3 regions of the Pseudomonas monsensis genome follow, and region 1 is predicted to be linked to each of the others. Evidence: predicted binding sites of a transcription regulator. Region 1 holds the regulator's gene; each other region holds the start of a gene.
What was found. The regulator sigma-54, encoded in region 1, starts transcription at its own class of promoters, with help from an activator protein. The targets are predictions, from matches to a motif close to ANTGGCATNNANNTTGCTNT.
Positions count from the first base shown of each region.

Region 1 (3,276 bases):
CGTCGGCCTGCTCGGCCCTAACGGCGCCGGCAAGACGACGTGCTTCTACATGATCGTCGGCCTGGTGCAGGCCGATCAGGGCCGCGTACTGATCGACGATCTGGACGTCAGCCACCAGCCGATGCACGGTCGTGCCAAGGCCGGTATCGGCTATCTGCCGCAAGAAGCGTCGATCTTCCGCAAACTGTCGGTGGCCGACAACATCATGGCCATCCTCGAGACCCGCCCGGAACTCGACAAGGCAGGCCGTCGCAAGGAGCTGGAAAGCCTGCTGCAGGAATTCCACATCAGCCACATCCGCGACAACCTCGGCATGAGCCTGTCCGGTGGTGAACGCCGCCGGGTGGAAATCGCCCGCGCCCTGGCGACTGCACCGAAGTTCATCCTGCTCGACGAACCGTTCGCCGGTGTCGACCCGATCTCGGTCGGCGACATCAAGCAGATCATCCACCATCTCAAGGCCAAGGGCATCGGCGTACTGATCACCGACCACAACGTCCGCGAGACGCTGGACATCTGCGAAACCGCTTACATCGTCAACGACGGCCAGTTGATTGCCGAAGGCGACGCAGAAACCATTCTGGCCAACGATCTGGTCAAAGAAGTGTATCTGGGTCACGAGTTCCGCCTGTAAGCGCGACGTCCCGGTGGTTCGCGAGGGCGCTGTATCGTTGAAGCAGTTTTTTATACGTTTTAATTGTTACAGCGCTCTAGGCAAACACTTCAGTTTCAGGCATATAATTTGCTTAAGTTTGGCGCTTCGGCGCCCTGTAGTGGATGGCGCATAGCGCCGGCGAATAAGGTGTTAAGCCCCTGCCATGAAACCATCGCTAGTCTTGAGAATGGGCCAGCAGCTGACGATGACACCGCAGCTGCAACAGGCCATCCGCCTGCTCCAATTGTCGACCCTGGATCTGCAACAGGAAATCCAGGAGGCCCTGGAATCCAATCCGATGCTCGAACGCCAGGAAGAAGGCGACGACTTCGACAACTCCGACCCGCTGGCCGACAACGCCGAACACAAGCCCAATACTGAAATCCAGGAACCTTCCTACCAGGAATCCGCCCCGACGGTGGACAACCTCGAGGAGGGCGAATGGAACGAGCGCATCCCCAACGAGCTGCCGGTCGACACCGCGTGGGAAGACGTCTACCAGACCAGCGCCAGCAGCCTGCCCAGCAGCGATGATGACGAGTGGGATTTCACCACCCGCACTTCTGCCGGCGAGAGCCTGCAAAGCCACCTGTTGTGGCAACTCAATCTTGCCCCGATGTCCGACACCGATCGCCTGATCGCCGTGACGCTGATCGACTGCATCAACAACCAGGGCTACCTGGACGAGACCCTTGAAGAGATTCTCGAGGCATTCGACCCGGAACTGGATATCGAACTGGACGAAATCGAAGCCGTCCTGCACCGCATCCAGCAATTCGAGCCGGCCGGTATCGGTGCGCGCAACCTCGGTGAATGCCTGCTGCTGCAACTGCGCCAGTTGCCCGCCAAGACGCCGTGGCTCGCGGAAGCCAAACGCCTGGTCACCGATTACATCGACCTGCTCGGCAGCCGGGATTACAGCCAGTTGATGCGCCGCATGAAGCTCAAGGAAGACGAGCTGCGCCAGGTCATCGAACTGGTGCAAAGCCTCAATCCGCGTCCCGGTTCACAGATCGAATCGACCGAAGCCGAATACGTGGTACCGGACGTCATCGTGCGCAAGGACAACGAGCGCTGGCTGGTCGAACTGAACCAGGAATCAGTGCCACGCCTGCGGGTCAACGCGCAGTACGCCGGTTTCGTCCGTCGCGCCGACACCAGTGCCGACAACACCTTCATGCGCAATCAGTTGCAGGAAGCCCGCTGGTTCATCAAGAGCCTGCAGAGCCGCAACGAGACCCTGATGAAAGTTGCCACGCAGATCGTCGAGCATCAGCGCGGCTTTCTGGAGTACGGCGACGAGGCCATGAAACCGCTGGTCCTGCATGACATCGCTGAAGCGGTAGGCATGCACGAATCGACGATTTCCCGGGTGACCACGCAGAAATTCATGCATACCCCGCGCGGTATTTATGAACTGAAATACTTTTTCTCCAGCCACGTCAGCACCTCCGAAGGCGGCGAATGCTCGTCCACGGCGATCCGCGCGATCATCAAAAAACTGGTTGCCGCGGAAAATCAGAAAAAGCCGTTGAGTGACAGCAAGATCGCTGGTTTACTGGAGGCACAAGGCATTCAGGTGGCTCGCCGCACCGTCGCCAAGTACCGCGAATCCCTCGGGATCGCGCCTTCGAGCGAACGCAAGCGGTTGATGTAAGCCACGTTACAGCGTTCCAGTGGCAGGCTATCCAGCCTGCCGCTTTATGCACTGGCAACGAAGGAGAAGCTGTATGCAAGTCAACATCAGTGGACACCAACTGGAAGTGACCGAACCTCTGCGCGATTACATCAATGAGAAACTTCAACGATTAGAGCGCCATTTCGACAAGATCACCAACGTGCAAGTCACGATGTGCGTCGAAAAGCTGAAGCAGAAAATCGAAGCCACCTTGCATATTCCCGGCAGCGAAGTGGTCGCCAACGCAGAAGATACTGATATGTATGCTGCGATCGACTCACTCACCGACAAGCTGGATCGCCAACTCAAAAAGCATAAGGAAAAGACCCAGAGCCTGCTCCAGGGCGCTACCGGTCGATAACCCCCCTACTCCATGATCCGACTTGAAAGTATCCTGACCCCCGGCCGTTCCCTCGTGAACGTGCCGGGCGGCAGTAAAAAGAAAGCCCTCGAACAGATTGCCAACCTGATCGCCCGTGAAGTGCCTGATCTGGAGATGCAAGATGTCTTCGAGGCGTTGATTGCCCGTGAAAAACTCGGTTCCACCGGTTTTGGTAACGGCATCGCCATTCCTCATTGCCGCCTCAAGGGTTGCGAAGCGCCAATCAGCGCATTGATGCACCTTGATGCACCCATCGATTTCGATGCCATCGACGGCGCTCCGGTTGACCTGCTGTTCGTCCTGCTGGTGCCGGAAGCTGCCACCGATGCTCACCTGGAATTACTGCGCCAGATCGCCAGCATGCTCGATCGCAAGGAAGTTCGTGAAAAACTGCGCAGCGCATCGAGTAACGAAGCCTTGTATCAGGTCGTCCTGAGCGAGCAGAACGGTCACTAATCATGCGCTTGATCATTGTCAGCGGCCGCTCCGGCTCGGGTAAAAGCACCGCTCTGGATGTCCTTGAGGACAACGGCTATTACTGCATCGACAACCTGCCAGCCG
Region 1 covers NZ_CP077087.1:1,268,891-1,272,166, reverse strand. Annotated here, with positions in the region: gene lptB (LPS export ABC transporter ATP-binding protein) at 1-634, shown strand, start outside; gene HV782_RS05340 (RNA polymerase factor sigma-54) at 819-2,312, shown strand; gene hpf (ribosome hibernation-promoting factor, HPF/YfiA family) at 2,386-2,694, shown strand; gene ptsN (PTS IIA-like nitrogen regulatory protein PtsN) at 2,707-3,171, shown strand; gene rapZ (RNase adapter RapZ) at 3,174-3,276, shown strand, end outside.

Region 2 (3,276 bases), 690 kb from region 1:
CAACGTGGCGCGCGGTGAAGTGGGTGGCGAGCATGGCAACGCGATCTATCTGCATTGCCCGAACCTGATCAACATCCAGTTTCAGGCGCTGCGGCCGAAGTTCGAGGCGATTGCCGGGGTGTTTGGTGTCAAGCGTGTCGGTTTGATGCCGAGCGAGCGTCGGCACATGGAATTGAATGCCTTGCTCGGTGCGCTGGAGTTTCCGGTGTTGTCGATCGACATGGGCGGCTCGATTGTCGCCGCCAACCGTGCGGCGGCGCAGTTGCTCGGGGTGCGCGTCGATGAGGTGCCGGGGATACCGCTGTCGCGTTATGCCGAAGATTTCGACCTGCCGGAACTGGTGCGCGCCAACAAGTCGCGCATCAATGGCATGCGGGTCAAGGTCAAGGGCGGCATCTTTCTGGCTGATATCGCGCCGCTGCAATCGGAGCATGACGACAGCGAAGCGATGGCCGGCGCGGTGCTGACACTGCACCGTGCCGACCGGGTTGGCGAGCGTATCTACAACGTACGCAAACAGGAGTTGCGCGGCTTCGACAGCATCTTCCAGAGCTCGAAAGTGATGGCGGCGGTGGTGCGTGAAGCCCGGCGCATGGCGCCGCTGGATGCGCCGCTGTTGATCGAAGGCGAGACCGGCACCGGCAAAGAGTTGCTGGCGCGTGCCTGCCATCTCGCCAGCCCGCGTGGGCAATCGCCGTTGATGGCGCTCAATTGCGCCGGCTTGCCGGAGTCCATGGCCGAGACCGAGCTGTTCGGTTACGGGCCGGGCGCGTTCGAAGGGGCGCGCGCCGAAGGCAAGCTCGGCCTGCTGGAACTGACGGCGGGCGGTACGCTGTTTCTCGATGGCGTTGGCGAGATGAGCCCGCGCCTTCAAGTGAAACTGCTGCGCTTTTTGCAGGACGGTTGCTTCCGGCGGGTCGGCAGCGATGAAGAGGTGTATCTGGATGTGCGGGTGATCTGCGCGACTCAGGTGGACTTGTCCGAACTGTGCGCACGCGGCGAGTTTCGCCAGGATCTGTATCACCGTTTGAATGTGCTGTCGCTGCACATCCCGCCCTTGCGCGAATGCCTCGACGGGTTGACGCCACTGGTGGAGCACTTCCTCGATCAGGCCAGTCGGCAGATCGGTTGCTCGCTGCCGAAACTGGCGCCGGCGGCGATGGATCGTCTCAGTCATTACCATTGGCCGGGTAACGTGCGGCAGTTGGAGAACGTGCTGTTCCAGGCGGTTTCGCTGTGCGAGGGCGGCACGGTGAAGGCTGAGCATATTCGCCTGCCGGATTACGGTGTGCGTCAGCCGCTTGGCGATTTCTCGCTTGAAGGTGGTCTGGACGAGATTGTCGGGCGTTTCGAAAAAGCGGTGCTGGAGCGACTGTATTCCGAACATCCAAGCAGCCGGCAGTTGGGCAAGCGGCTGGGGGTTTCGCACACCACGATTGCCAACAAGCTGCGCGAATATGAAGTGGGCAAAGACCCCGAAAACTAACAGCAATGCTGTGGTTTTAAGCGCTTTTGTGGCGAGGGGATTTATCCCCGATCGGCTGCGTAGCAGTCGCAAAACCTACGAATGAGGTCGTCCTGAAGGAAAAGCGGGGCGGCTTCGCCACCCATCGGGGGATAAATCCCCTCACCACAAGTTCTCCTTCAGCCGCAGAGATCGGGATTGCCGCCAAGCGGCATAACACCGCCGGTTTTTCGACTTCGATACATTTCAAGTTTCCCCTCTGATTCCCTCAAGTCCTTTGTTTATCGGGCTGCCAGCCGCCAGAAAAAAGTTGGTCTGCAAATTGCTTATGGCTCAGCAGTACAGCGGTGGGCGGCAAACGTCCGGCATGCAGAGGAAAGAGTGTGGACAAGTACCTTTATGTGGCAATGACCGGCGCCAGCCAGAACGCACTGGCGCAAAAGGCCCATGCCAACAACCTGGCGAACATCTCCACCAACGGTTTTCAGCGCGACCTGGAGCAGGCGCGTTCGATGCCGGTGTTCGGTGACAGCTTTCCGGCGCGTGCCTTTGCCATGAGCGAACGCCCGGCCACGGATTTCACCCCGGGCTCGCTGGTACAGACCGGCCGTGACCTCGATGTCGCCGTCACCGGCAATGGCTGGATCGCCGTGCAGAACCCGAACGGCGGCGAAAGCTACGTGCGCACCGGCAGCCTCAACGTCGACGCCCTCGGCGTGCTGCGCGCCGGCAACGGCATGCCGGTGATGGGCAATGGCGGTCCGATCGCCGTGCCGCCCGAGCAGCAGATCGAAGTCGGCGAAGACGGCACCATCAGTATTCGTGCGATGGGCGAAGGCCCGCGCGTCATGGCGGAAGTCGACCGGATCAAGCTGGTCAACCCGGACATCAAGAACATGAACAAGGGCCTCGACGGCTCGATTTACACCAAGGACGGCCAGCCTGCGCCGGCCGACGCCAACGTCAAACTGGTGTCGGGTTTCCTCGAGTCGAGCAACGTCAACGCCGTGGAAGAAATGACTTCGGTGCTGGCCCTGGCCAAGCAGTTCGAATTGCACGTCAAGATGATGAACACCGCCAAAGACGACGACCAGGCCATGGCTCGGGTCTTGCAGATCAGCTAATTATCAGAACGTCGCGCCGTAAAACAGGCGCACGAGGAGAATCGAATGCTTCCGGCTCTATGGGTTGCCAAAACCGGTCTGTCCGCCCAGGACACCAACCTGACCACCATTTCCAACAACCTGGCGAACGTCTCGACCACGGGTTTCAAACGTGACCGCGCCGAGTTCCAGGACCTGCTGTATCAGATCAAGCGTCAGCCAGGCGCCCAGTCGACCCAGGACAGCGAACTGCCGTCCGGTCTGCAGGTGGGTACCGGTGTGCGCATCGTCGGCACGCAGAAAAACTTCACCGCCGGCAGCCTGCAAACCACCGAGCAGCCGCTGGACATGGCCATCGACGGTCGTGGTTTCTTCCAGATCCTGCAGCCGGACGGCACCACGTCCTACACCCGTGACGGTACGTTCCACCTCGATTCCAATGGCCAGATCGTCAACGCCAGCGGTTTCGCCCTGGAACCGGCCATCGTCATTCCGAACGATGCCCAGACCTTCACCGTAGGCCGCGACGGCACCGTGTCGATCACCATTGCCGGCAACCCGGCGTCCCAGGTGATCGGCAACCTGCAAACCGCCGACTTCATCAACCCGGCCGGTCTGCAAGCGGTGGGCAACAACCTGTTCCTGGAAACCGCCGCTTCCGGTGCGCCGCAAGTCGGTACCCCGGGCCTGAACGGTTTCGGCACCATG
Region 2 covers NZ_CP077087.1:1,954,756-1,958,031, forward strand. Annotated here, with positions in the region: gene HV782_RS08520 (sigma-54-dependent transcriptional regulator) at 1-1,486, shown strand, start outside; gene HV782_RS08525 (flagellar basal body rod protein FlgF) at 1,849-2,589, shown strand; gene flgG (flagellar basal-body rod protein FlgG) at 2,635-3,276, shown strand, end outside.
Region 2: a site for sigma-54 is predicted at 1,775-1,794, ahead of HV782_RS08525 (flagellar basal body rod protein FlgF). Genes of this name have one in related genera too.

Region 3 (3,276 bases), 1.3 Mb from region 1:
GCTCAGTTGTGGGCGTTCGCTTGTGGTGGGGTGTTGGGCGTCGCGCAGGGTGGGGATGACTTGGTGGGTGAGCCATTCGCGCAGCGCTCGGTATTCGGGGCAGTAGTGGTAGACGAGGAGGGCGTAGATGCCTGATTCGCTGATCAGCAGGGTGTTTTCGATCTGGTTGTGGATCAGGGTTTTGCGGGTTTGGTATTGGTCGGGGTCGAGTTTTCGCAGCATGCGTTCGTTTAGGTAGATGTGCAGCAGGCGGCTAAGGTCTCGGGCACAGAACCAGGGTTGGTTCTGGATGAGGAGGGCGTGGAGGGGGAGTTTGTGGCGGGTGAAGATGTGCGGGCTTAGATAAGTCTCTTCTTGAATCATTGAGCAGTTCCTCTTGCTTAAGGGGCTGCCCTCAATCGTCGCCAAACGATTGGGTGGCAGTTGTACGCGGGTTGGCGAACCGGAGCAAAAGGAACCCGGCAGACCCGAAGGTCTCCCACGCACAACCGCCATGAAACGATGTGGCGGTAAATGTAGCCGCCATCATGGTTGTCGTGCGCCTTAAGCTGTTCGGGTCGCCAAACCCGGTGCTGAACATTCAGCATCGGGTGAGCTTAGAAACCTGGGCTTTTCGGCGCAATCGGACGGCGGTGGTGCAAGTTGTAGGACGTTGCCGGGATGGTTGAAGGGCTGGAGATCAAAAGATTGCAGCCTTCGGCAGCTCCTACAGAGGGCGCGGATTATTCCGCGGGCGGTGTCCGCTTGGCTTCCATCTCGGCGACTTTGGCTTCGAGGCTTTCGAGGCGAGCGCGAGTGCGGGCCAGAACGACCATCTGACTATCAAACTCTTCACGGCTCACCAGGTCGAGTTTGCTGAAGGCGCTCTGCAGCAGCATCTTGAACTGGCTTTCGATTTCGGCTTTCGGCAGCGGGGTGTCGCCGCTGAACAGGCGGGAGGCGGTGCCGCTCAGGGCGTCGAGGAAGTCTTTGGGCGCGAGCATGGGGAATGTCCTGAAAACAATGGCGGGCAGTGTATCACGCAGTGTCTATAGTCAATCCCGTGGTCAGGGATGCACGCTTTTCGCGCAAGGGGACGGACGGCGACGCACCGTTGTTGTGCGTATCCACAAGGCCTTTTGCACGGGATGGCTTGCGGCAGCGGCCAAGGGATTGAAATCAGAGGTTTTTGGCGAGATGGCAAGGTTTCTGCTTAGTCACCTTCGACCCATGCACTGATGCAGTCGCTGTGACGAATGCAGTGCGGCAGACGGAGCGGGGAGTTTCGTCAGCAGCGGTTAGCTGGCGTCAGTCGGGCAGGTAAGGCCGACGATGCGTTACAAAGCCAGGCACTGCGCTTAGACTTGAGTCGGGTTTGTTTTCCTGGGGCAAGTCCACCAATTCGGGAGAGAGTTTCATGAAGCTAGTCACTGCCATCATCAAGCCGTTCAAGTTGGACGACGTGCGCGAGTCGCTGTCCGAAATCGGCGTGCAGGGCATTACCGTTACTGAAGTCAAAGGCTTCGGCCGGCAGAAGGGTCACACCGAGCTGTATCGCGGCGCGGAATATGTGGTCGATTTTCTGCCCAAGGTGAAAATCGACGTGGCCATCGACGACAAGGATCTGGATCGGGTGATCGAGGCGATCACCAAGGCGGCCAACACCGGCAAGATCGGTGACGGCAAGATCTTCGTGGTCAATCTGGAACAGGCGATTCGCATCCGTACCGGCGAAACCGATACCGACGCGATTTAAGCCGCCACAAACCCCAACGCCCCAGGAGAAAACAATATGACTCTGCGTAAATTCGCAGGGCTAGGAGCCCTGTTGTCCATCGTAATGCCAAGCCTTGCAATGGCGGCAGACGAAGTGGCGGCCCCAGTCCTCAATTCTGGCGACACTGCCTGGATGCTCACCTCGACAGCCCTCGTGCTGTTCATGACCATCCCGGGCCTGGCGCTGTTCTACGGCGGCATGGTTCGCTCGAAAAACATTCTTTCCGTGATGATGCAGTGCTTCGCCATTACCGGTCTGATCAGCATCCTGTGGGTCATTTATGGCTACAGCATTGCGTTCGACACCACCGGCATGGAGCAGGGCGTCGTCAACTTCAACTCGTTCTTTGGCGGCATGGGCAAGGCGTTCCTCGCCGGTGTCACGCCTTCGAGCCTGACCGGCCCTGCGGCGTTGTTCCCTGAGGCGGTGTTCATCACCTTCCAGATGACCTTCGCGATCATCACCCCGGCGCTGATCGTCGGTGCGTTCGCTGAGCGGATGAAGTTCTCCGCGATGCTGATCTTCATGGCTATCTGGTTCACCCTGGTTTACGCGCCAATCGCGCACATGGTCTGGTCCGGCAACGGCGGTCTGATGTGGGACTGGGGCGTGCTCGACTTCGCGGGCGGCACCGTGGTGCACATCAACGCCGGTGTGGCCGGTCTGATTGCCTGCCTCGTACTGGGCAAGCGCAAAGGCTTCCCGACCACCCCGATGGCCCCGCACAACCTCGGTTACACCCTGATGGGCGCGGCCATGCTGTGGGTCGGCTGGTTCGGCTTCAACGCCGGTTCCGCTGCGGCGGCCAACGGCACCGCCGGTATGGCGATGCTGGTCACCCAGATCGCTACCGCTGCCGCCGCACTGGGCTGGATGTTTGCCGAGTGGATCACCCACGGCAAGCCAAGTGCACTGGGCATCGCCTCGGGTGTGGTGGCCGGTCTGGTAGCAATTACTCCGGCTGCTGGCACCGTGGGCCCGATGGGCGCACTGGTGATCGGTCTGGCGGCAGGCGTGGTGTGCTTCTTCTGCGCCACTACCCTGAAACGCAAACTCGGTTATGACGATTCCCTGGACGCGTTCGGCGTACACGGTATCGGCGGTATCCTCGGCGCGATCCTCACCGGCGTATTCGCTGCACCGTCGCTGGGCGGCTTCGGCACCGTGACCGACATCGCCGCGCAAGTGTGGATTCAGTGCAAAGGCGTCGGCTTCACGGTGATCTACACCGCTATCGTCACCTTCATCATCCTCAAGGTCCTGGACGCTGTGATGGGTCTGCGTGTGACCGAGGAAGAAGAGTCCGTAGGCCTCGATCTGGCACAACACAACGAACGCGGCTACAACCTGTAAGTACGCGCAGCAAAAAACTTGCCCGGCTTGCCGGGCATTTTTTTGTCTGGAGTTTGTCGCAGAGAGAGCAGCTGAAAGGATTTTTCGTACGTCTTTGGTCGTGTTTACGGCGAGCGTTTTTCTGCGGCCAATCGCTTACAACATTGCGGGAATATTAGGGCCTTTGT
Region 3 covers NZ_CP077087.1:6,382,893-6,386,168, reverse strand. Annotated here, with positions in the region: gene HV782_RS28345 (BRO-N domain-containing protein) at 1-363, opposite strand, end outside; gene HV782_RS28340 (accessory factor UbiK family protein) at 723-983, opposite strand; gene glnK (P-II family nitrogen regulator) at 1,397-1,735, shown strand; gene HV782_RS28330 (ammonium transporter) at 1,772-3,109, shown strand.
Region 3: a site for sigma-54 is predicted at 1,176-1,195, ahead of glnK (P-II family nitrogen regulator). Genes of this name have one in related genera too.